DNA from 2 places in the Priestia sp. 53B2 genome. Region 2 is predicted to be linked to the other one. Evidence: a T-box and tRNA genes for the amino acid it is inferred to sense, from the RefSeq annotation. Region 2 holds a T-box; the other holds one or more tRNA genes.

Region 1 (12,194 bases), 240 kb from region 2:
AAAGAAAGATGTGACTATATTGTGTAATAAAACAACATTTTGAGTCGGGTGAACTTACGGAGACAAGAAAGCGAAGGAGTGAAACGGCTTAGTTTACAAATAAAAGACAATCCTGTATACTACATTAATGACTAAATCGTAATGATTCTGAGAAAGTAAATGGGTAACGGAGTATACGATAGAAACCGTGCCCTCTTTTGTATGGAGAAATATAAAAAAAGAATGGTGAGGCGCATATGAATACACCTGATATCATTGAAATTGATCATTTATCATTTCAATATGATGGAGTGAATGTATTAGAAGATATAAGTTTTTCAATTCCAAAAGGAGCTTTTTTGGGTCTCGTTGGTCCAAATGGTTCTGGGAAATCAACGCTAATCAAATGTTTGCTTGGTTTGCAAAAACCATCTCAAGGTGCAATTCGTTTATTTGGAAAAGATCAGAGAAGGTTTAAAGAACGAAGTAAAATTGGATATGTATCGCAAAAAGCGAATAGTTTCAACAGCGGCTTTCCTGCTACCGTTTTTGAAGTGGTTTCCACGGGTCTTACTTCAAAATTAGGTTTGTTTCGCTTCATGAATGCTTCTCATAAACAAAAAGTAAAAGAAGCGGTAGAAGCAGTGGGGATGAGCGAATTTTTAAATCGAAACATAGGAGAACTATCCGGTGGTCAGCAGCAGCGAATTTTTATTGCGCGCGCGCTTGTAAGTGAACCCGAGCTGTTAATTTTAGATGAGCCAACAGTCGGAGTGGATGCACAAAATGTGTACACTTTTTATGAGCTTCTTGAAAAGTTAAATAAAGAAAAAGGAATTACGCTTGTGCTTGTTACTCACGATATTGGCACTGTCTCAGAAAAAGTAACCCACGTTGCTTGTTTAAATAAATTTCTACACTTTCATGGGAATGCCAAAGAATTCGAACAGCTTTGTGAACATGACGTATCTATGTTTTATGGTCATAATGTTCATGTGTTAACCCATGATCATCATCATGGAGGGCAGCACGTATGATAAGCAGTTTATTTCAATTTGAGTTTTTACGAAATGCATTTTTAACCGGTATGATTATTGGCGTCTTAGCTCCTTTATTGGGCACGTTCATCGTAGTAAGACGTCTTTCTTTAATTGCAGACGCGTTAAGTCACGTGACGCTAGCGGGGATTTCTGCGAGCTTGCTTCTTAGTCAGAAAATAGGGTTTATGCAAGGAGTGAACCCCGTCTATTTAGGGATGGTATCTTCCGTTACAGGCGCTCTTTTTATTGAAAAACTTCGAAGCGTCTACAAGCATTACCAAGAGCTGGCTATTCCGATTATTTTATCAGGCGGAATTGGTATTAGTGCAATTTGTATCTCGCTAGCGGACGGTTTTAATAATGATTTAATGAATTATTTGTTTGGAAGCGTAAGTGCGGTGAGTCGTTCGGACCTTTGGACAGTTGTTGTCATAGCCGTATTTGTCATAGCTATTGTCTTTTTCTTATATAAAGAATTGTTTATTTTATCTTTTGACGAGGAGCACGCTTCTGCTTCTGGGATTAAATCGAAGTGGATGCATTTTTTATTTATTGTGATGGTTGCTCTTGTCATTGCTGTATCGATGCGTATCGTCGGTATTTTATTAGTGTCATCTCTTATGACTCTTCCTGTAGCAGCAAGCATTCGCTTAGCTAGAGGCTTTAAACAAACGATTCTGCTTTCGGTGATTTTTGGTGAAATATCTGTTTTAGGCGGATTATTTTCAGCGTACTACTTGGATTTAGCACCAGGCGGTACAATTGTTGTCATTGCTGTTGTTATTTTAATCATATCTATTATGATTAATAAAGGACGGAAGGGGAAACAAAAATGAATTTAACTGAAGCCATTCATTTATTAAAAGATCAAGGATATAAACATACAGGAAAACGTGAAGAAATGCTTGCCTTGTTTTCAAAATCAAATAAGTACTTAACGGCAAAAGATGTATTAGAGTACATGAAGCCTGATTATCCTGGTCTGAGTTTTGATACAATCTACCGTAATTTATCATTGTTTGTGGAGTTAGGCGTACTTGAAATGACGGAGCTTTCGAGCGAAAAGCACTTTCGATTTAAATGTGCAACCGCCCATCATCATCACCACTTCATTTGTTTAGATTGTGGAAAAACAAAAGAAATTGAAGCTTGTCCGATGGAGTATGTAGACGAGGATTTGCGAGGGTACAATATTACAGGCCATAAATTTGAAATTTACGGTCAATGTATAGAATGTAATCAATAAAAAAGAGAGGGCGTTATGCACCTCTCTTTTTTATTTTTGCTGTTCTTTTAACCAGCTGGCTACCCACTGATCTGCTTCTAGCCAATTGTATACGCGAACCACTCCTTTTGGAACAGGTAAGCGATTATAAGGAGTATCAAATAAGATAACGGGAATATTGCATTCTTCACTGATTTCACAAGCATTATCATGTTTGTCTTCAAAAAAGATATCAACATCATATCGTTTTGCTGTCTCAACTTTAAAATGAGAGCCTACTAACTCAATGTGATGAAACGATAGTTCATTTTTTTGAAACCATTCTTCCGTGACGTCCAATAGCTTATCGTGCCTTGCACTAATAAAGAATAATTCGTGCTTTTGATGCCATTTTTGCAAAACCGCTTTTGCATCGTCTGCAAGTGGAGAGGTTTCGTAAATAGAGCGTTCATTTGCTTTAAACCATTTCCCGAGTTCTGCAGGTGATACATTTACAAAAGGGCTGAAATCATATTCTGTAATGTCTTCAAGTGTTAAATTTAAGTTAAAGGCTTTATTTAAATGAGGAACAAAAGTTTCAGGAGAAGTAACAGTTCCATCAATGTCAATTCCAAACTTTTTCGTCAACTACGTGCACTCCTTTAATACGTTTATTCTACTTAGGTGCTTGATTATTCTTGTCTAGTGTAACATAAAGCCCAAAGAGAAACAGTAATACTTTTTATACGCCTTTGGCAAAACGTAATGATCACTGCATGGCCTGGTGATTGCGTCTGTACCTATTTCTTGTAAGAGAGTGAGCAGCTGTATAAGATTGACACTTATAATTTTTCCTCGCATTCAGATACTATAAATGCTCCTTATTTACGAAAGCGAGGGATTAAGCATGGAGAATGAAGAACAAAGGCGTAGAAAAGACGTATATGAAGCTGATTTCATGGAAGAAACTGCAGCTGAAGTGGGCGTTCCTTACCGAGTAGGAGAGCCTCATGCAGAGCGTGAAGTTATAGATATTGATCGCAATCGCAATCATGAAGTCGCTGGACGAGGAGAAGGAACGGGATACGGTCGTTTCGCACTCGTGCTTTCGATTCTTTCACTATTCTTTTTACCAATTATTCTTGGTGCCGCTGGGATTATTCTAGGGTTTATCGCACGCAGAAAAGGAGCACTTACGCTAGGAGCATGGGCAATAGGGATCGGAGTTGTATCGATTATTGTCGGTACGTTTATATTACCGTTCTTTTCATAAAAAAAGCGAGGCGCATATGCGCCTCGCTTTTTTTTGGTTATGATTTAGCTGCAGCTTTTTCAGCTTCTTGCTTTGCGTGATATTCAGCAGCAATTTTATCAATTTCTTTTTTTAGTTCCTCAACCATTGTTTCTTCAGGAACTTTGCGTACGATTTCGCCTTTGCGGAATAGCAGACCTTCACCGCGTGCTCCTGCAATCCCGATATCAGCTTCACGAGCTTCACCAGGACCGTTTACAGCGCAGCCAAGTACCGCTACTTTAATCGGTGCTTTTACAGTTGAAATATACTCTTCAACTTCATTAGCAATGCTAATTAAATCAATTTCAATACGTCCGCAAGTTGGGCAAGAAATAAGAGTTGCAGCATTGGAAGCTAAACCGAATGATTTTAGCAATTCGCGCGCAACTTTTACTTCTTCTACAGGATCCGCACTTAAAGAAATACGCAATGTATTTCCGATTCCTTTAGATAAAATAGCGCCAAGACCTGCTGCACTTTTTACAGTTCCTGCAAATAATGTACCCGATTCTGTAATTCCTAAGTGAAGAGGGTAGTCAAATGCTTGAGCAGCTTTTTCATAAGCTTCAATTGCCAAGTTAACATCCGATGCTTTCATTGAAACGATGATGTCATGGAAATCAAGGTCTTCTAAAATTTTAATGTGATGAAGTGCACTTTCTACCATGCCATCTGCTGTCGGATAGCCGTATTTATCTAAAATACGTTTTTCAAGTGAACCGGCGTTAACTCCAATACGAATTGGAATATTTTTAGCTTTTGCAGCATTTACAACAGCTTCCACTTTTTCACGGCGACCGATATTACCAGGGTTGATACGGATTTTATCCGCTCCGCCTTCAATTGCTTTTAATGCTAAGCGGTAGTCAAAATGAATATCCACAACTAATGGAATGTTAATGCGTTTTTTAATTTCAGGGATTGCATCTGCTGCGCGCTCGTCTGGACAAGCAACACGAACAACTTGGCATCCTGCTTCTTCTAAACGTTTAATTTCTGCAACCGTTGCTTCAACATCATGTGTCTTAGTGGTTGTCATACTTTGAATAACTAACTCGTTGCTGCCTCCGATTGTTAAATCTCCAACTTTAACCGGGCGTGTTTTTGTACGATGTATAATTTCACTCACGTGATAATCTCTCCTTCAAAATGAAATCAAGAATTTGAATTCCTTAATAGAATAACTCTTTATGAACAAAATAACTAGTAGAAAGTACTACCTTAGCTATTTTAACAATGACTATCCCATCTTGACAAGAAGAATGCTGTCATTACTTGTAAATAGGGAACTTATACGTTTTTCCAATTTGAATATCCTCAGGCGCTGTACCGTTATTTAACTTTTTGAAGTCTGTAATCATTTGGTTCATAGAAACCGGTATCGATTTTTTTGTAAGCTCCTCAATGACGGACAAAACTGTATCGCCTGGCTTAATTTTTATTTTTGTATAGGTGGAAGAAGAGCTGGCGGCTTTTGTTTCTGCAGGCTGCGCTTTGCTGACTTGAACTGCTTCAGTAGCAGTGGGAATGGTCCCGTATTTAATGTCGTAGTGACAAATATATCCGATAAAAGCGAAAGCGGCTAATGCACATAGCTTTTTCATTATGCTCCTCCTTCATTCTTTTGCTTATGTGTAAAGCCTATGCTTGTCTTACTTAAATATGATTGGAGAACAAAAATTGAAAGAAAAATTAATGATTGTTTCATTAGGCTTATTGCCTTTAATCATGGTGCTGGGAAATTCCATGCTCATTCCTCTGCTGCCAAGCATTCAAAAGTCACTTCATTTAAGCGGAGTTCAAACCAGTTTGATACTGAGTGCATTTTCGATTCCAGCCGCATTGTGTATCCCTGCTGTAGGGATTTTATCAGACCGGTATGGGCGTAAAAAGTTAATCATATATTCACTCGTCATGATGATAATAGGTAGTGTCATCGCTGCTAGTAGTGCTTCATTCTCTTCTGGAAGCTTTGCTGTGTTGATGGCAGGCAGAGTCATTCAAGGGATTGGAGCTGCAGGTACTACAACGTTGGCAATGGCATTAACTGGAGATGTATTTACAGGGGAAAAAAGAGCAAAAGTCCTCGGGATTTTAGAAGTGTATAACGGAGTTGGAAAAGTGGTTGCGCCGATAATTGGAGCATTGGCAGCACTCGTCGTATGGTATGCCGCGTTTTTTGTTTATCCTTTAGCTGCAGGTGCTGCTTTAGTAGGTATAGTGATGTATGTGAGAGAAGGGAAAACAGGTTCGGATTCAGTATCTGTTCAAGAATATTTAAAGAGAGCCATTGGGATTGTCTATGATAAAAGAAAATCGCTTTTTCCTTTATTCTTTGTCGGGGGATTGGGGTTGTTTTTATTATTTGGCATTTTATATTACTTATCTTTTCTAATAGAGGAAACGTATCATATAGACGGTTTTTTTAAAGGAACCGCTTTTTTATTTCCTCTTGGTGCGATGACGCTCGTTTCTTATTGGACCGGTCAACGCATCAAAACAGATGTAGAGCTCATGAAAAAATTAATGATAGTAGGCATAACTCTTTTATTCCTGATGTTTGGAGTATTAACGCTTATTTATACGCTTCCTGTGCTGATGTTTTGTTTGACAGTCGCCTTTGGCGGCTTAGGATTTGTTCTTCCGTGTATTAATATGATGATTACTTCAGCGGCTTCAGACGAAGAAAGAGGGTTTATTGTATCCATTTATGGAACGGTGAGATTTTTAGGAGTAGCGTTGGGACCTGTTGTTTTTGAAGTGTGGATGCATACTGAAAGGCTGATGTTTGTTTATAGCTTTATTCTGCTCACAGCAGGAGGTTTGTGGGTTTTGTATCAGTTGAAAATTCTTTCTTCTGCAATGGGAAGAAGAAAAGTTGTACAGAAATAAAGAGGCTAAGACTTAACTAAATCACTCCAATCTAAAGGCGAACAAGTGGAATAAATGATTTAGTATGTATCGCTTGTGACACCGCTGTTGATTTCCGTGCCAGGCGTTGCTTTCCGCGGGCGGCCGGTGAGCCTCCTCATCGCATACGCTCCTGCGTTCCGTTTTTCCCGCAGGAGTCTTCGTCTTGCCCTCCAATCACCAGCTAGAAGCAGCCACATACATGAAAACTGCGTTCACCATATCAATAAAAAAATCCGAACGAGTTGAATTCTCTATCAAGAATCTAGATTCCTCGTTTGGATTTTCCTTCAACTAAAATACGTTTGTCCCAGCCTCTTTATTAGGTTTTACCTTTTTTCTTATAGGAACCCTTGTGACGAGCAACAAGTAAATGAAGAATGTTCCTATCCAGTAAAGAGAGCTATGTGTTGCTAGAGACGAAGAAAAAGCTTCAAAAAGCGTATAAAGCAGCGTGAAGGCTACCGTACTATAAGCGCTCAGTGCCCATAGCTGCTTGAAAGGAAGCTGCTTTTTAGTAATGAGTCCAATCAGTTTTCCAAGATAAGCAAGGCAGGTAATAGAAAGGAAGTTTAGTCCAGATGTTAATACGTACAGTAAAAGCATAGCGATAGGGACTAGTATGTATAAAGAAAATTTTTGTTCGTGCAGCAAGTTTAACAGTTCATTTTTATCTTTATGATGCCAGTTTAGCAACTCATATGAATACGTTTGTGTTTGTGAATTAGTCGTGATGTAAATTCCATCCTTTAAAAAACCAATTGCATGAGCAGGGGAATGAAACCGTTCAATAGACTGTGAGGGGTTTAAGATAAAAGCGGTACCGTTTACTTTTTTAGTGAAAGGTTGACTTGACGTAAGCTGTGAGTTTGAAATAGAAAAAGAAGAAACAGATTTCGGAAGATCTGTAGTAGCGATATGATAGCCGTTTACAATCGTCAAAGTCATAAAGAAAAATGTAGGCAGCAAAGAAATAAATGTTAAAAACAGCACAAAGCCAATTGTTTTATTCGTATGCTCAAAGCGAAGCGACCTTATTTTTTTGAAGGAAGTAAAACTCCATGCCATCTTTTTCAGCATGCTCATTGTAAAGCCTCCTCTTATTGAAGATTCTGATTATACCTTATTTTATAGCGAAAATTTAAGGTTTACAATAGATTTTAGAAACCGTTACCAATTAAAATGATGCGGTGGAGCGTTTTGTCACAAGCACATCTTATGCGTATATGTACAGGTTTTGCCGTCATTGTTTTTGGGGATATTACGGACAGCTTGAGGACCGTGCTGTTAATATTGTAGAGGTACACTCGAGAATCATTATTTGAAGAGGTATTCGAAAGTAAAATAAAGGAAGGAATCGTCGTGCAAGGTCTTTCTTTATAGGAGTGATTATTGTATGATAAATAGTAATAATAAAAAGGATAGGTGCGGACATGGCTATTTTATGTTGGACATTAATTATCATTAGCTTTGTTGTATCGTTTGTTGGGTTGGTTTATCCCATCATCCCAAGCGTGCTATTCGTAGCTCTAGGATTTGTTATATACGGTTTATTTTATGATTTTAGCTCCTATAGCTGGTTATTTTGGGTGATACAAGGATTGTTAGTTGTCGCACTTTTTTTAGCAGACTATATAGCTAATATTATTGGTGTGAAAAAATTCGGAGGCACTAAAGCAGGTGTTTGGGGAAGTACAGTTGGGCTGCTTGTGGGTCCGTTTGTCATTCCGGGATTTGGAATTATTTTAGGGCCGTTTATCGGAGCGATTGTAGGAGAACTGATTGTTCATCGGACCACAATTAGCAACGCAGTAAAAATTGGAGTAGGTTCAGTTATTGGCTTTTTTAGTGGCGCTATTTCAAAAGGATTTATTCAACTGCTGATGATTGCCTATTTTTTATACGCTGTTTTAAAATAATATATTGACTTTAGGCTAGAAACATGTTAAATTTTTAATGTCGCTAGTAAATGTTATATTGTTCCACAGTAGCTCAGTGGTAGAGCTATCGGCTGTTAACCGATCGGTCGTAGGTTCGAGTCCTACCTGTGGAGCCATGGCGGTGTAGCTCAGCTGGCTAGAGCGTACGGTTCATACCCGTGAGGTCGGGGGTTCGATCCCCTCCGCCGCTATTTTCCAATTTACGTTTGTGACATACATAATTCATATTGTTCCACAGTAGCTCAGTGGTAGAGCTATCGGCTGTTAACCGATCGGTCGTAGGTTCGAGTCCTACCTGTGGAGCCATGTGGACCCTTAGCTCAGCTGGTTAGAGCAGACGGCTCATAACCGTCCGGTCGCAGGTTCGAGTCCTGCAGGGTCCACCATTTATAGGGTTGGAGGAATACCCAAGTCCGGCTGAAGGGATCGGTCTTGAAAACCGACAGGGGTGTTAAAGCCCGCGGGGGTTCGAATCCCTCTTCCTCCGCCATACTATTGTCTATTCAAAGCTTCTTTTGAGAAAAAGAAGCTTTTTTTATGTTTAAAAGAATAGCGAATGGGAATTAGGTAAATATAAATCATGGATTAGAAACTTTTTATTTGAAACAGTAGGGTAAATTTGCTAATCTAAACGTATATGGTGCTTTTGCGCCAAAATGCTTACATATTTTGAAGGAGGAATTATTCATGGCTTACAAATTACCAGAACTACCTTATGCATACGATGCACTGGAACCACATATCGACAAAGAAACAATGAATATTCACCACACAAAACATCACAACACATATGTTACAAACCTAAACGCTGCTGTTGAAGGCAAAGCGGATTTAGAAAGCAAAAGTATTGAAGAGTTAATTTCAAACTTAGATGCTGTTCCTGAAGATATCCGTACAGCAGTACGCAATAACGGTGGCGGTCATGCGAACCACTCATTATTTTGGACAATCCTTTGCCCTAACGGCGGCGGTGCTCCAACTGGTGAATTAGCAGACGCTATCGCTAGCAAATTCGGCAGCTTTGATCAATTCAAAGAAGAATTTGCAAATGCAGCTAAAACTCGCTTCGGTTCTGGCTGGGCTTGGTTAGTTGTAAACAACGGCGAATTAGAAGTAACAAGCACACCAAACCAAGATAGCCCATTAATGGAAGGCAAAACGCCAATTCTTGGTCTAGACGTTTGGGAGCACGCTTACTACTTAAATTACCAAAACCGCCGTCCAGATTACATTTCAGCATTCTTTAATGTTGTAAAATGGGACGAAGTTGCTAAGCGTTACGACGCTGCAAAATAAGCTGAAGACGTATTCAAGAGCCAGTAAAGTAATTATTACCTTTACTGGCTTTTTTGTTTTCCAATTCTTTTACATATCTCCTTTTCTTTTTCACACACTAGGTGTAGAAGAGAAAAGGAGTTTTTTAATATGGCTTTATTAAAAAAAGTAGTTGGAGATGTAGAAGTTAGTAAAGATTTACTTTTGCTTTTAATTATAGGCGGTCTTTATGCCTTGGCTATTTCAATTTCCAATTCGTTTGTTAACATTTATCTGTGGAAACAATCAGGCGAATTTTCGGATCTCGCTATTTATAATTTAGCGGTAGTGGTGCTTCAGCCGCTTACGTTTATTTTAGCAGGTAAATGGGCCAAACGAATTGACCGTGTTGTGGTTTTAAGGTTAGGTGTATCTTTTTTAGCTGTTTTTTATATCGCTGTATTAGTCAGTGGAGCTAACGCAGCCGAGTATTTAGTAGTGCTTGGTGGACTGCTGGGTATAGGATATGGCTTTTATTGGCTAGCTTTTAATGTGCTAACTTTTGAAATTACAGAACCTGATACAAGAGACTTTTTTAACGGATTTTTAGGGATCTTAAACTCTTTTGCAGGGATGATTGGTCCTTTAGGAGCGGGCTTTGTTATTTCCGCTTTGTATGAATCACTTGGGTATAAAATTGTATTTGGTGTATCTTTGCTATTGTTTATCGGTGCCGTTGTGCTTAGTTTTTTTATTACAAGACGCGCAGCGGAAGGAGTATACAAATTTAAAGAAGTATGGGCTGAAAGAAAAGTCAATAAAGACTGGAATCGAATATTGCAGGCTCATTTCTTTCAAGGGTTGCGTGAAGGTACGTTCATTTTTGTTGTATCCGTCATGGTATTTATTACGACGGGAAGTGAATTAGCTTTAGGAACATATGGACTGGTGAATTCAGCGGTTGCGTTTGTAGGATACTATGTTGCCTCAAGATTTATTAAGCAAAAAAATCGCCTTCGATTTATCTTCACAGGGGGCCTCCTTCTCTATGGAGCAGTCTTTTTGCTTATCTTTAACTTATCGTATCCAAAGTTAATTATATATGCTGTTTGTATTGCCATTGCCTATCCTATTTTGTTGGTTCCATTCATTTCTCTAACATACGATGTGATTGGACGAGCGAAAGACGTTGTTTCAAAAAGAATTGAATACATTGTTGTCAGAGAAGTATTTCTGAATATTGGGCGCGTCGTTTCCATATCTTTGTTTTTAATAGCTGTACTATTTTTTGATGAAGCAAAAAGTATTCCCATTTTGTTAGCTATTGTTGGAGCAGGGCATGCGATCATTTATTTTTGTGTGAGACATATCTCACAGCCTCTGCACAAAAAAGAAACGACTGTTACTCCTCCGGTATTAAATGAAGGAGACGGAGAGTCTCCAGCTTAGAGTATTGTGAGCTCCTTCATTTGTACTATGGAAAATGTCTCGCTTTTCTTTTAGAATAAATACGTTGTGTAAATAGGCACCTGCCAGGTGTCTATTTATTTGCTAAATGTCTGATTTTATGGTGTTATGGTATATATGTTTTATAAAGTGTAGGTGTTGGTATGAAAAAGAAAAAAAGAAGAAAAAGTCACGTGCCTTTTCGTGTGAACTTACTTTTCTTGACCGTATTTGCCCTATTTTCCGTATTAATTTTGCGGTTGGGACTTGTTCAAATTGTGTACGGTGAGAATTACGAACGAGAAGTCGAAAAAACACAGGACGTTACGGTCAGTACGCCTGTTCCTCGAGGGAAAATGTACGATCGTTATAACCGCGTAATTGTAGATAATACCTCTTTAAATACGATTACATATACTCGTTTTCAAGGAAATACAGCTGAAGAAAGGCTGCGCATCGCTAAAAAGTTAGCCACTATGATCGATGTTCCTTACACCACAAATGTGATTGATATTCCAGAAAATAAAAAGAATAAAGATGCTAAAAATGTGGTAAAAATTACAGAACGCGATATGAAGGATTATTGGATTATGCTTCACCCAAAAGAAGCGGAACAGAAAATTACGCAAGCTGATCGCAAAAAAGTTCAAGATGGTGAAATGACTGATGACGAACTGTATCAACGTCAGTTAGACCGCATCTCTAAAAAAGATTTAGAAAGTCTAAAGAGTGATTTAGAAGTTCTCGCTATTAAGCGCCAAATGGAAGCAGGTTACTCTAACACCCCGCAAATTGTTAAGAGCGGTGTGACAAATGAAGAGTATGCCGTTGTAAGTGAGCACTTAGATGAACTTCCAGGTGTTGATACAACAACGTATTGGGATCGCTCATACCCAGAAAACAGTACTCTTCGTACTTTGCTTGGAAATGTATCATCTGCCAACGAAGGACTGCCTAAAGATAAAGTACAGTATTACTTGTCAAGAGGCTATAGCCGAAATGACCAAGTTGGGACGAGCTATTTAGAGAAGCAATACGAAGCTCAGCTCAGCGGTCAAAAAGAAAAAGTCCAATATGTAACAGATAAAAAAGGAAATCTCCTTGATACAATTCAAGTGTCTAAAGGT
Region 2 (12,194 bases):
ATTGTAGATGGCTTAGAAGGTATTAACGATCCTAGAGGTATGATTGGGGTACGTTTAGAAATGGAAGGCACAATCATAACAGGATCTAGAACGGTTTTACATAACTTATTACGCTGTGTAGAAAGAGCTGGTTTAGAAATCAGTGATATTTGTTTACAGCCTCTAGCCGCTGGTTCAATTGCATTATCTCGTGATGAAAAAAACTTAGGTGTCGCACTGGTAGATATCGGTGGAGGTTCAACAACGGTTGCGATCTTTGACCAAGGACATTTGAAAGTAACAAATGTACTAGCTGTTGGTGGAGAGCACATTACCAAGGATTTATCGATTGGCCTTCGCACATCGACTGAAGATGCGGAAAATATTAAGATAAAGCATGGACATGCTTTCTACGATCATGCTTCTGAAGAAGAAGTATTTAGTGTACCGATCATTGGAAGCGATCAGCATCAGCAGTTTAATCAGCTCGAAATCTCTGATATTATTGAAGCTAGATTAGAAGAGATTTTAGATATGATTACGCAAGAGGTAAATCGCCTAGGATACAAAGATATTCCAGGAGGATTTGTTTTAACAGGCGGAGTAGTAGCGATGCCTGGTATTCTTGAGCTAGCTCAAGTAATTTTAAAGAATAACGTGCGCATAGCAGTGCCTGATTATATTGGAGTACGTGAGCCGCATTATACAACAGGCGTAGGATTAATAAAATTTGCATACAAAAATGCTAAAATACAAGGCCGGGAAATTGGAGCGCCAGTTGTGGAAGAAGAGCCGATTGAGAAAGAAATGATCAAACCTAGCCCGAAACCACAGCAGCCGCAACAATCAGCTGAGCAGCCGAAAAAGAAAAATGACCAAAATTTAATGAAGAAGTTTTTTGGATACTTCTTTGATTAACGTTACGGATTGGTAATTTCGAAGAATTAGGAGGAACTATCATGTTGGAGTTTGATACAAGTGTAGACCAATTAGCGACGATTAAAGTAATCGGTGTCGGAGGCGGCGGTAACAACGCGGTTAACCGAATGATTGAACATGGCGTCCAAGGTGTAGAATTTATTGCAGTTAATACAGATGCACAAGCATTAAATTTATCAAAAGCTGAAACAAAAATGCAAATCGGCGCTAAATTAACAAGAGGATTAGGTGCAGGTGCTAATCCAGAAGTTGGTAAAAAAGCAGCTGAAGAAAGTAAGGAACAAATCCAAGAAGCACTAAAAGGTGCAGATATGGTTTTCGTAACAGCTGGTATGGGTGGAGGAACTGGAACTGGTGCAGCTCCAGTCATTGCCCAAATTGCTCGTGAGCTAGGAGCACTAACGGTAGGTGTTGTTACTCGTCCGTTTACGTTTGAAGGCCGTAAGCGTTCTACTCAAGCGGCAGGCGGCATTGCGTCAATGAAAGAAGCAGTGGACACGCTGATTGTTATTCCAAATGATCGCTTATTGGAAATCGTTGATAAAAACACGCCAATGCTAGAAGCGTTCCGTGAAGCGGATAACGTATTGCGACAAGGTGTGCAAGGTATTTCAGATTTAATCGCAGTTCCTGGATTAATTAACTTAGACTTCGCTGACGTGAAAACAATTATGTCTAACAAAGGATCTGCACTTATGGGGATCGGTATTGCGACTGGTGAAAACCGCGCTGCTGAAGCGGCTAAAAAAGCTATTTCAAGTCCACTTCTTGAAACATCTATCGATGGAGCTCAAGGTGTATTAATGAACATCACAGGCGGTACAAACCTAAGTCTTTACGAAGTACAAGAAGCTGCAGATATCGTTGCTTCGGCTTCTGACCAAGAAGTGAACATGATCTTTGGATCTGTTATTAACGAAAACCTAAAAGACGAGATTGTTGTTACAGTTATTGCAACTGGATTTAGTGACCAAGATTTATCACAGCCAAAACCAGGTCGTCCTTCGTTATCGGCGAATCGCATGCAGCAATCGACACAGCAGCCGGCTCCACAGCCGAAGCGTGAAGTAAAGCGTGAAGAACCTGTACAGCAAGAATATACGCGTCCATCTCAGCCACAGTCTGAAGATGCGCTAGATATTCCAACATTCTTACGAAACCGTAATCGTAGACGCTAAGAAAATAAAAAGCCAAGACCTCTGTTTTATACAGAGGTCTTTTTTTATGCCATGAAGCTAGAAAACTCCAAAAGAATATAAAAAACATTCGACATGGTCAATATGATGCCTTCAAAGGGTTTGTGTTTTCTTTCTAAAAGTGGTGTGACAAATATCGAATGATTTCCTCAAAAATACTGCTTGTTTCTCGGCATGAACTGACAGACTTCCTAATAGGATGTACTATATACTAATTTTTAACAGAAAAATTCAGAAAGAATGGAGAGGTTATAAACATTGCCAATCTATTTAGATTTAATATGGATGCTGAATTTTGGGTTAGATACGATTTTACTAATGTTATGTGCAGTTGTACTTAAACGGAATTACAAGTGGTGGCGGCTTTTGCTTGGGGGCTTTATCGGTTCATTGATTGTCCTTCTTATGTTTACGCCTTTTTCTCATCTTATGGTTCACCCTGCTATTAAGATTTTATTCTCTTTTTTTATGGTATTGATGACGTTTGGTTATAAACGACTGCGCTTTTTCTTTGAGAATTTATTAACGTTTTATTTTGCAACCTTTGTTGTGGGTGGAGGATTAATGGGCGTTCACTTTTTATTTCAAGATCAGTTCCTTGTTCTTAATCAAATGGTTGATACGAAATCTCCACAGTTTGGTGATCCTATTAGCTGGATATTTGTTCTTATCGGTTTTCCGCTATTATCTTATTTTTCAAAAGCACGAGTTGATGATTTGCGAATGAAAAATATTACATTTGATCAGCTGGTAGATGTGGAAGTTATTTTAAACGAACAGACGCTGTCGATGAAAGGACTTATTGATAGTGGAAACCAGCTTGTAGATCCGCTGACGAAAACCCCGGTTATGATTGTTACAGCAGATTCTTTAAAAGAAATATTGCCTGAAGGCTTAATGGAATTAAGCAAAAATGTCCAATCTTTTTCACACAGCGAAGATATTGATCAAGAGTGGTATTCAAAAGTCCGCTTTGTCCCTTATCGAAGCGTGGGCCAAGCCAATCAGCTGCTGCTTGCTCTAAAGCCAGATATGGTAAGGCTTGTGCATCAGTCCAACACGATTGAAGTCACTAAAGTATTAGTAGGTATTAGTCATACAACGCTTTCAGTGGAGAAGCAATATGAGTGTATTGTTCATCCGAAGCTTATTGTTATTGGAGAAGTAAGTTCCGCATCGTAAAAGGTGTGAACAAATAAAGGAGGATACAGAATGGCTACATATCGAATTCGATTTCAATTATGGTGGTACAAATTATTAATTAAACTTAAGCTAAAAACAGATGAAGTGTACTATATAGGAGGAAGTGAAGCTCTTCCACCCCCTTTAACAAAAGATGAAGAAGAAGTGCTCTTAAAAAAACTTCCATCAGGAGATGAAGCAGCACGTTCGCTGTTGATTGAGCGTAATTTGCGACTTGTTGTTTATATTGCCCGCAAGTTTGAAAATACGGGAATCAATATTGAGGATTTAATTAGCATCGGCACCATCGGTTTAATTAAAGCAGTAAACACGTTTAATCCTGAAAAGAAAATTAAGCTAGCGACGTACGCCTCTCGCTGTATTGAAAATGAAATTTTAATGTATTTGCGCCGCAACAACAAAATTCGATCTGAAGTTTCATTTGATGAGCCGTTAAATATTGATTGGGATGGAAACGAACTGCTATTATCTGACGTGATGGGAACCGAAGAAGATATCATCACAAAAGACCTAGAAGCGAATGTGGATAGAAAACTTTTGTTGAAAGCACTGCACCAATTAAATGATCGTGAAAAGCAAATTATGGAGCTGCGCTTTGGGCTAGCCGGCGGAGAAGAAAAAACGCAAAAAGATGTAGCTGATATGCTAGGCATTTCTCAGTCTTATATTTCAAGGCTTGAAAAACGAATTATTAAACGGCTGCGAAAAGAATTTAATAAAATGGTTTAAGTAAAAAAGCTGATTGTATAAGGGCTGAGAAGCATCTTATACAATCAGCTTTTTTAGTGGAGAATTGTCAGAATTGTAAAAGTGCATATTTTTTCCTTCTGAGGAGATACTGAATTCAGAACATCATCTCCTGTTAGGAGGGAAAGAGTTGACAAGAAATAAAGTAGAAATTTGTGGAGTAGATACTTCGAAACTTCCCGTATTAAAAAATGAAGAAATGCGAAAGTTGTTTAAACAAATGCAGGCTGGAGATGGAACAGCAAGAGAAAAGCTAGTAAGCGGAAATTTACGTCTCGTACTCAGCGTGATCCAACGTTTTAACAATCGTGGAGAATTTGTTGATGACTTATTTCAAGTTGGGTGTATTGGATTAATGAAATCCATTGACAATTTTGATTTAAGTCAAAACGTGAAGTTTTCTACATATGCTGTCCCAATGATTATAGGGGAAATTCGCCGCTATTTACGTGACAATAATCCAATCCGTGTTTCTCGTTCCCTTCGTGATATTGCTTATAAAGCTCTTCAAGTTCGTGAAAGGCTTATGAGTGAAACATCCAAGGAACCTACAGCTGAGGAAATTTCAAAAGTCCTAGAAGTGCCGCATGAAGAAATTGTGTTTGCTTTAGATGCTATCCAAGATCCGGTTTCTCTATTTGAACCTATCTACAATGATGGTGGAGACCCAATTTATGTCATGGATCAGCTAAGCGATGAACGCAACCGTGATTCAACTTGGATTGAAGAAATTGCTTTGCAAGAAGGTATGAGAAGATTGAACGAGCGAGAAAAACTAATTTTGCGAAAGCGCTTCTTTCAAGGTAAAACACAGATGGAAGTGGCTGAAGAAATTGGTATTTCTCAAGCGCAGGTTTCTCGTTTAGAAAAAGCTGCTATTAAACAGATGAATAAAAATATTCAAAGTTAACAAAAGCTATCTAAACTGGCAGCTGCTCGCGTTCATACAATTAATACCATTCACTTTATTTGATGTTCAACTTAATAAGCATCGTGTCTATAAAAACAGACACGGTGCTTATTTTGTATGTATCAATGTATAATACATGACCAAAAGATATTCATATCAGAATTCCTATTGCTGTGAGGACTTCTAGCTACTCGTTGAGAATGTCTCTTGATGAAAAGCTGTGTAATTAGTGAACAAAATGCCTATAGAACGAGAATGGCAGAGAAAAAATAAGCTTTTCCTTCATGAAATGAAAATTTGAAAATATATATAGGCTAAGGAATAAAGTTGGCTATAGGAGGAGAGAGCATGTTAAAGATTTCAGAATTCCAGCTGAAAGATGTAGTGAATGTAGCTGATGGCAAAAAACTTGGAAATGTAGGGGATATTGATATTGACTTAACAACGGGAAAAATACAGGCCGTCATTATCGGAGGTTCTCGTGTATTGGGCTTCTTTGGAAAAGATGATGAAATTGTGATTCCGTGGAAAAATATTGTGAAAATTGGTTCTGATGTCATTTTAGTACGTTATAAAGACGCATTTCAGCCTGAAGAGAATTAGTTTTTTGTCAACAGCACCTAGCAATCTGTGGTACAATATGTGAGAACAAATGAAACAAGGGATGTGTCACATACATGAATCCTGAGCCATTAAAAAAAAGCCATCACGAGTCGTTTATGTGGCTGAGCCCTTGGGTAGAAAAGAATGATATGCTTGTTGCTGGTTTCACCACAAAAAATGATGGCGTGAGTAAACCTCCATTTGCTTCTTTTAACCTAGGGCTTCACGTAAACGATAACGTAGAAGATGTTATTACAAATAGAAAAATTTTAGCAGCCGAACTAGACATGTCTTTTGAAAGCTTTGTATGTGCTGAACAAGTACATGAAGCAACTGTTCAAAAAGTAACAAAAGCCGACTGTGCAAAAGGACTCTACAAGTATGAAGAGGGCATAAAAGCAACGGATGGCATTTATACAAATGAATCTGATATTTTGTTAGCTTTATGTTATGCAGATTGTGTTCCGCTGTACTTCTATGCGCCTGATCACCATTTAGTTGGTCTAGCTCATGCTGGGTGGAAGGGAACAGTAAAAAATATTGCAGGAAATATGATTCGACGTTGGGTAGAGCAAGAAAATGTTCCGATTGAAGATATTTACGTGGCGATTGGCCCTTCGATTGAAGATTGCTGTTATGTTGTCGATAACCGCGTCATTACACAAGTAAACGAAGTAATTGGCCAAAGTGGATATCAAGAAGTAAGCCCTGGACAATACGCGCTTAATTTAAAAAAAGTCAATAAGCTGTTGATTCAAAACGCAGGCGTATTGCCGGAACGAATTTTAACATCGTCGTATTGTACAAGCTGTGAAGATGACCTGTTCTTCTCACATCGCCGCGACCAAGGGAAAACAGGACGCATGTTTAACTTCATAGGCTTTAAGGAGGAGTAATTACATAGTGACAGCTAGCGTAAGTGAAAATCTAGAAGCAGTTCAACAAACAATTGCTGAAGCGTGTAAAAAAGTTAATCGAAATCGAGAAGATGTAGAGCTGATTGCTGTAACAAAATACGTTTCCATAAAACGAGCAGCAGAAGCAGTGGATGCAGGCATTTTACATCTCGGAGAAAACAGGGATGAAGGTCTTCTAGAAAAGTATGAATCAATCGGTGAGAAAGCGACCTGGCATTTTATCGGAAGCTTACAAACAAGAAAAGTAAAAAATGTGATTGATAAAGTTGACTATATTCATTCACTAGACCGATTATCTTTAGCAAAAGAAATTGATAAACGTGCAGAACATCGTATAAAATGTTTTGTACAAGTTAATGTTGCCGAAGAACAATCAAAGCATGGCCTTGCTATAGAAGATGTAATTCCATTTATTCAATCTCTTGAAGCATTTGCAAATATCCAAGTGGTCGGATTGATGACAATGGCTCCTCACACAGATGATGAGTCTACGCTTCGCAGCTGTTTTAAAGGTCTAAAGAAATTGCAGAATCGCATACAAGAACTAAATTTGCCATATGCACCGTGTACAGAGCTATCAATGGGAATGTCAAACGATTATGCAATTGCAATTGAAGAAGGAGCAACATTCATTCGACTAGGAACTACGTTAGTTGGGAATGAACGTTAAGGAGGTGTAATTCAAGATGAGTATGAAAAATCGCTTTAGAAGTTTTTTTGCTCTTGATGACGATACTGAATATGTAGAAGAACATTACGAACAAGAAGAGTCGGTAGAAGAGCCTGTACAGCAGTCGAGACCAGCGAAAGCTAGTCAGCAGCCGAATCAGCAGCAAAATGTGATTAGCTTGCAAAGCGTTCAAAAATCATCAAAAATGATGCTTTGCGAACCTCGCGTCTATGCCGAAGCACAAGAAATTACGGATCATTTAAAAAATCGTAAAGTCGTAGTTGTGAATTTACAGCGCATTCAACGAGATCAAGCAGTGAGAATTGTCGACTTTTTAAGTGGTACAGTTTATGCTTTAGGCGGGGACATTCAAAAAATTGGAACCGACATCTTTTTATGTACACCTGATAATGTAGACGTAAGCGGAAGCATTTCAGATATGATGGGAGAACATGATACAACAAACGTAAAGAGGTGGTAGTTTTTGGACATCGTTTTTGGGATTCTTGGAAAATTGATTGGGCTTTACTCATGGGCACTGATTATTTACATTTTGATGTCTTGGGTACCCGATGTAAGGGCGTCTAAGTTTGGTCAGCTGCTTGGCAGTATTTGTGAGCCTTACTTAGAGCCTTTTCGTAAAATCATTCCACCTATTGGCATGATTGATATTTCACCGCTTGTCGCAATCTTTTTATTGCGATTTGCGGAAAGAGGCGTGTATTCACTTAATAATGTGGTGGGTTTTATTTAAAAAAGGAATCGCTGGATTCCTTTTTTACATACCAATAGTAGGAGTAATAATATGTCTATTTATGAACATTTTAGACAAGAAGAACATGGATTTATTGACCAGGTTCTTCAGTGGAAAGAAGATGTCCTACATCAATACAGCCCAAAATTAACGGACTTTTTAGATCCAAGAGAACAGCAGATTTTGACGGCTATTGTCGGGACTGAAGGAGAGGTTCAAGTTTCATTTGATGGTGGACAACCGTTTGCTGAACGCAAGCGTGCGCTGCTATATCCGGATTACTATGTACCTGAAAGCGAAGATTTTCAGTTGCATATGTACGAGCTCAATTATCCTAAAAAGTTTGTGACGATTGAACATCCTCAAGTTCTTGGTTCGGCGATGTCCTTAGGACTGCGCCGTTCAAAATTTGGCGATATTTTGGTCGCGGGAGACGATATTCAGCTTGTAGCTGCAGAGGAAATTTCTTCTTATATTGAGATGAATTTAACATCAATTGGAAAAGCCAAAGTTTCACTTTCTTCTATTCAAAGAGAGCAGCTACATGTGGTAAAAGAAGAGCTGATTGAACACGTTTATACAGTTTCTTCAATGAGGCTTGATGTTTTGCTGTCGACCATTCACAATTTATCAAGACAAAAAGTCCAGCCGTTTATTGCAAATGGAGCGGTAAAAGTAAATTTTAAAGTCATTGAACAGCCTTCTTTTGAATGTCATGAAGGTGATATTTTGTCACTTCGTGGTCACGGCAGAAGTCGTATCGTTTCGCTTGAAGGCAAAACCAAAAAAGAAAAATGGCGAATTGTTGTAGGAAAGCAGAAATAAAGAAATCTACTAGCAGGAAATTTTAAAAATATGTCGAATAAACCATTACTAATGATGTAATGAGACAACACGGAGGTGGCCTAGATGCCTTTAACCCCTTTGGATATTCATAACAAAGAGTTTAATCGCGGGTTTCGCGGATATGATGAAGATGAAGTAAATGAGTTTCTTGACCAAGTAATTAAAGACTATGAGCTGGTAATGCGTGATAAAAAGGAGTTAGAAGGAAGAGTATCTGAATTAACAGATCGTCTTGGACATTTTACTAACATCGAAGAAACGTTAAATAAATCAATTTTAATTGCTCAAGAAGCAGCGGAAGATGTGAAGCGAAACGCTGAAAAAGAAGCGAAGCTCATTATAAAAGAAGCAGAAAAAAATGCGGACCGCATTATTAATGAAGCACTGTCTAAGTCTCGTAAAATTGCGATGGACATTGAGGAGACGAAAAAGCAGTCTAAAGTATTTAGAACTCGTTTCAAAATGTTAATCGAAGCACAGCTTGAAATGTTAAACAGCGACGACTGGGATCAGTTGATGGATTATGAGATGCCAGCGCTAGAAGAAAAAATTGACTAGTCAAGACATCATCTTGACTTCTCACGTTTTGTTGTCATATAATTTGGTAACAGATGAAATTTCATATCAAACAGTACGGAGACAGGGACAGTAGCTTTTTTAGTTTGTCAAAGCGAATCGAGGATGGTGCGAGCTCGATAACAAATAAAAAAGTGAAAATCACCCTAGAGTACCATTGCTGAACTGATGATAGTAAGCAGTGGCGGTTTATTCACGTTACGAATGCAAAGAGGATTTGCGTGCAGCAAATCTACTAGGGTGGTACCGCGGGAGGCCTTCTCGTCCCTTTTTGGGATGAGGAGGTCTTTTTGTTATGGTACAAAAAGATATGAAATTTACGTTTTTTTTTGGAGGGTAAAACATGGAATATAAAGATACATTATTGATGCCAAAAACTGAATTTCCGATGCGTGGAAATTTACCGAACCGCGAGCCTAAAATGCAAGAACAGTGGGCTGAAATGAATATTTATGAAAAAGTACAAAAACGTACGGAAGGCCGTCCGTTATTTGTCCTGCATGATGGACCTCCATATGCGAATGGCGATATTCACATGGGACATGCATTAAATAAAATTTTAAAAGATTTTATCGTTCGCTATAAGTCGATGTCAGGCTTCTGCGCACCTTATGTACCAGGCTGGGATACACACGGTTTGCCAATTGAAACAGCTTTAACAAAAAATAAAAAAGTAAACCGCAAAGAAATGACGGTAGCTGAGTTCCGTAAGCTTTGCGAACAGTATGCTTGGGAACAAGTAAACGGCCAGCGTGAGCAGTTTAAACGTTTAGGCGTACGCGGAGATTGGGATAATCCATATGTAACGCTTCAGCCGCAGTACGAAGCGCAGCAAATCAAAGTGTTTGGTGACATGGCGAAAAAAGGCTACATCTACAAAGGGTTAAAACCTGTGTACTGGTCCCCTTCAAGTGAATCTGCTTTAGCAGAGGCGGAAATCGAATACTATGACAAGCGTTCAGCTTCTATTTACGTAGCGTTTAACGTAAAAGATGGTAAAGGTGTGCTTGAACAAGATGAAAAATTCATCATTTGGACGACAACACCATGGACAATGCCAGCTAACCAAGGGATTGCTGTCAATCCTGAGCTTCAGTACAGCGTAGTTGAAGCAGATGGAGCGAAATATGTAGTGGCAACTGAACTGATTGAAACAGTTGCTAAAGAAATTGAATGGACTGACTATAAGACGCTTCGTACGGTAAAAGGTTCAGAACTTGAGCGTGTTGTAGCTGAGCATCCTATCTACAAGCGTGATTCTTTAGTTGTTCTTGGCGATCACGTAACAACGGATGCTGGTACTGGGTGCGTTCATACAGCACCGGGACACGGGGAAGACGACTTTATCGTTGGTCAAAAATACGGTTTGGAAGTTCTTTGTCCAGTCGACAGTAAGGGTCATATGACGAATGAAGCACCAGGATTTGAAGGATTATTCTATGATAAAGCGAATAAGCCGATTACAGACAAACTAGAAGAAGAAGGCGCGCTGTTAAAATTAAGTTTCATTACCCACTCATACCCACATGACTGGCGTACAAAGAAACCAACAATTTTCCGTGCAACGGCGCAGTGGTTTGCGTCTATTAAAGATTTCCGTGAAGATTTATTAAAAGCAGTAGAAAAAACAAAATGGGTGCCTACTTGGGGTGAAACGCGACTTTATAACATGGTGCGTGACCGCGGAGACTGGTGTATTTCTCGTCAACGTGCATGGGGCGTTCCGATTCCAGTATTTTATGCTGAAAATGATGAGCCAATCATTACGGACGAAACAATCGAACACGTATCAAATCTATTTAGAGAACATGGATCAAACGTATGGTTTGAGCGTGAAGCAAAAGACTTGCTTCCAGAAGGCTTTACTCATGAAGGAAGCCCAAATGGCCGCTTCACAAAAGAAACAGACATCATGGACGTATGGTTTGACTCTGGCTCTTCACATCAAGCTGTTCTTGAAGAACGTGAAGACTTACAGCGTCCGGCTGATTTGTATTTAGAAGGTTCTGACCAATACCGCGGCTGGTTTAATTCAAGTCTTTCTACAAGTGTAGCTGTAACGGGTGAAGCACCTTATAAAGGGGTACTTAGCCACGGATTTGCTTTAGACGGTGAAGGTCGCAAAATGAGTAAGTCATTAGGAAACGTTGTAATTCCAGAAAAAGTAATGAAACAACTAGGTGCAGATATTTTACGTTTATGGGTAGCTTCTGTAGATTACCAAGCTGATGTTCGTGTATCTGATAACATTTTAAAACAAGTAGCAGAAGTATATCGTAAAATCCGCAACACGTTCCGTTTCTTACTAGGAAACTTAGCGGACTTTAATCCAACAACTGATGCTGTAGCCGTTGAAGACCTTCGTGAAGTAGACCGCTACATGCTTGTGAAGCTGAACAAATTAATTGATAAAGTGAAAAAATCTTATGATTCATATGAATTCTCAAGCATTTATCACGCAGTGCATAATTTCTGTACAATTGATATGAGTTCATTCTACTTAGACTTTGCAAAAGATGTATTGTACATCGAAGCAGAAAATAATGTAGAGCGTCGCAGCATTCAAACGGTCCTTTATGAAACGTTATTATCGTTAACGAAATTAGTGTCTCCAATTCTTTCTCATACAGCAGACGAAGTATGGGTTCACGTTCCAAATGTAACGGAAGAAAGCGTGCAGCTAGTTGATATGCCAGAGGTTCAAGAAATTGAAGGAGCAGATCAATTAGTAGAGAAATGGGATGCGTTCATGGAGCTTCGTGATGAAGTATTAAAAGCGCTAGAACAGGCTCGTAATGAAAAAGTAATTGGTAAGTCTTTAGAAGCAAAATTAACGCTGTATCCAACAGCAGAT

What was found. A T-box is a leader RNA that pairs with one kind of tRNA and senses whether it is charged. The one in region 2 lies ahead of ileS (isoleucine--tRNA ligase), so its partner is inferred to be a tRNA-Ile.
Region 1: it encodes a tRNA-Ile, which carries the amino acid that the T-box ahead of ileS (isoleucine--tRNA ligase) is inferred to sense. The anticodon was not compared.

Annotation. Positions count from the first base shown of each region.
Region 1 covers NZ_JBLZXA010000008.1:737,023-749,216, reverse strand. Annotated here, with positions in the region: gene ACN6NE_RS07245 (metal ABC transporter ATP-binding protein) at 237-1,016, shown strand; gene ACN6NE_RS07240 (metal ABC transporter permease) at 1,013-1,855, shown strand; gene ACN6NE_RS07235 (Fur family transcriptional regulator) at 1,852-2,265, shown strand; gene ACN6NE_RS07230 (5' nucleotidase, NT5C type) at 2,296-2,871, opposite strand; gene ACN6NE_RS07225 (G protein-coupled receptor family protein) at 3,131-3,496, shown strand; gene ispG (flavodoxin-dependent (E)-4-hydroxy-3-methylbut-2-enyl-diphosphate synthase) at 3,534-4,637, opposite strand; gene ACN6NE_RS07215 (hypothetical protein) at 4,789-5,121, opposite strand; gene ACN6NE_RS07210 (MFS transporter) at 5,198-6,409, shown strand; gene ACN6NE_RS07205 (DUF1189 domain-containing protein) at 6,722-7,513, opposite strand; gene ACN6NE_RS07200 (DUF456 domain-containing protein) at 7,861-8,346, shown strand; tRNA gene ACN6NE_RS07195 (tRNA-Asn) at 8,409-8,483, shown strand; tRNA gene ACN6NE_RS07190 (tRNA-Met) at 8,485-8,558, shown strand; tRNA gene ACN6NE_RS07185 (tRNA-Asn) at 8,599-8,673, shown strand; tRNA gene ACN6NE_RS07180 (tRNA-Ile) at 8,677-8,753, shown strand; tRNA gene ACN6NE_RS07175 (tRNA-Ser) at 8,765-8,857, shown strand; gene sodA (superoxide dismutase SodA) at 9,055-9,663, shown strand; gene ACN6NE_RS07165 (MFS transporter) at 9,793-11,070, shown strand; gene ACN6NE_RS07160 (peptidoglycan D,D-transpeptidase FtsI family protein) at 11,232-12,194, shown strand, end outside.
Region 2 covers NZ_JBLZXA010000008.1:498,714-510,907, reverse strand. Annotated here, with positions in the region: gene ftsA (cell division protein FtsA) at 1-897, shown strand, start outside; gene ftsZ (cell division protein FtsZ) at 939-2,096, shown strand; gene spoIIGA (sigma-E processing peptidase SpoIIGA) at 2,373-3,296, shown strand; gene sigE (RNA polymerase sporulation sigma factor SigE) at 3,327-4,046, shown strand; gene sigG (RNA polymerase sporulation sigma factor SigG) at 4,195-4,974, shown strand; gene ACN6NE_RS05920 (YlmC/YmxH family sporulation protein) at 5,323-5,577, shown strand; gene pgeF (peptidoglycan editing factor PgeF) at 5,652-6,473, shown strand; gene ACN6NE_RS05910 (YggS family pyridoxal phosphate-dependent enzyme) at 6,481-7,164, shown strand; gene ACN6NE_RS05905 (cell division protein SepF) at 7,181-7,645, shown strand; gene ACN6NE_RS05900 (YggT family protein) at 7,649-7,918, shown strand; gene ACN6NE_RS05895 (YlmH family RNA-binding protein) at 7,970-8,743, shown strand; gene ACN6NE_RS05890 (DivIVA domain-containing protein) at 8,828-9,322, shown strand; T-box leader at 9,392-9,612, shown strand; gene ileS (isoleucine--tRNA ligase) at 9,684-12,194, shown strand, end outside.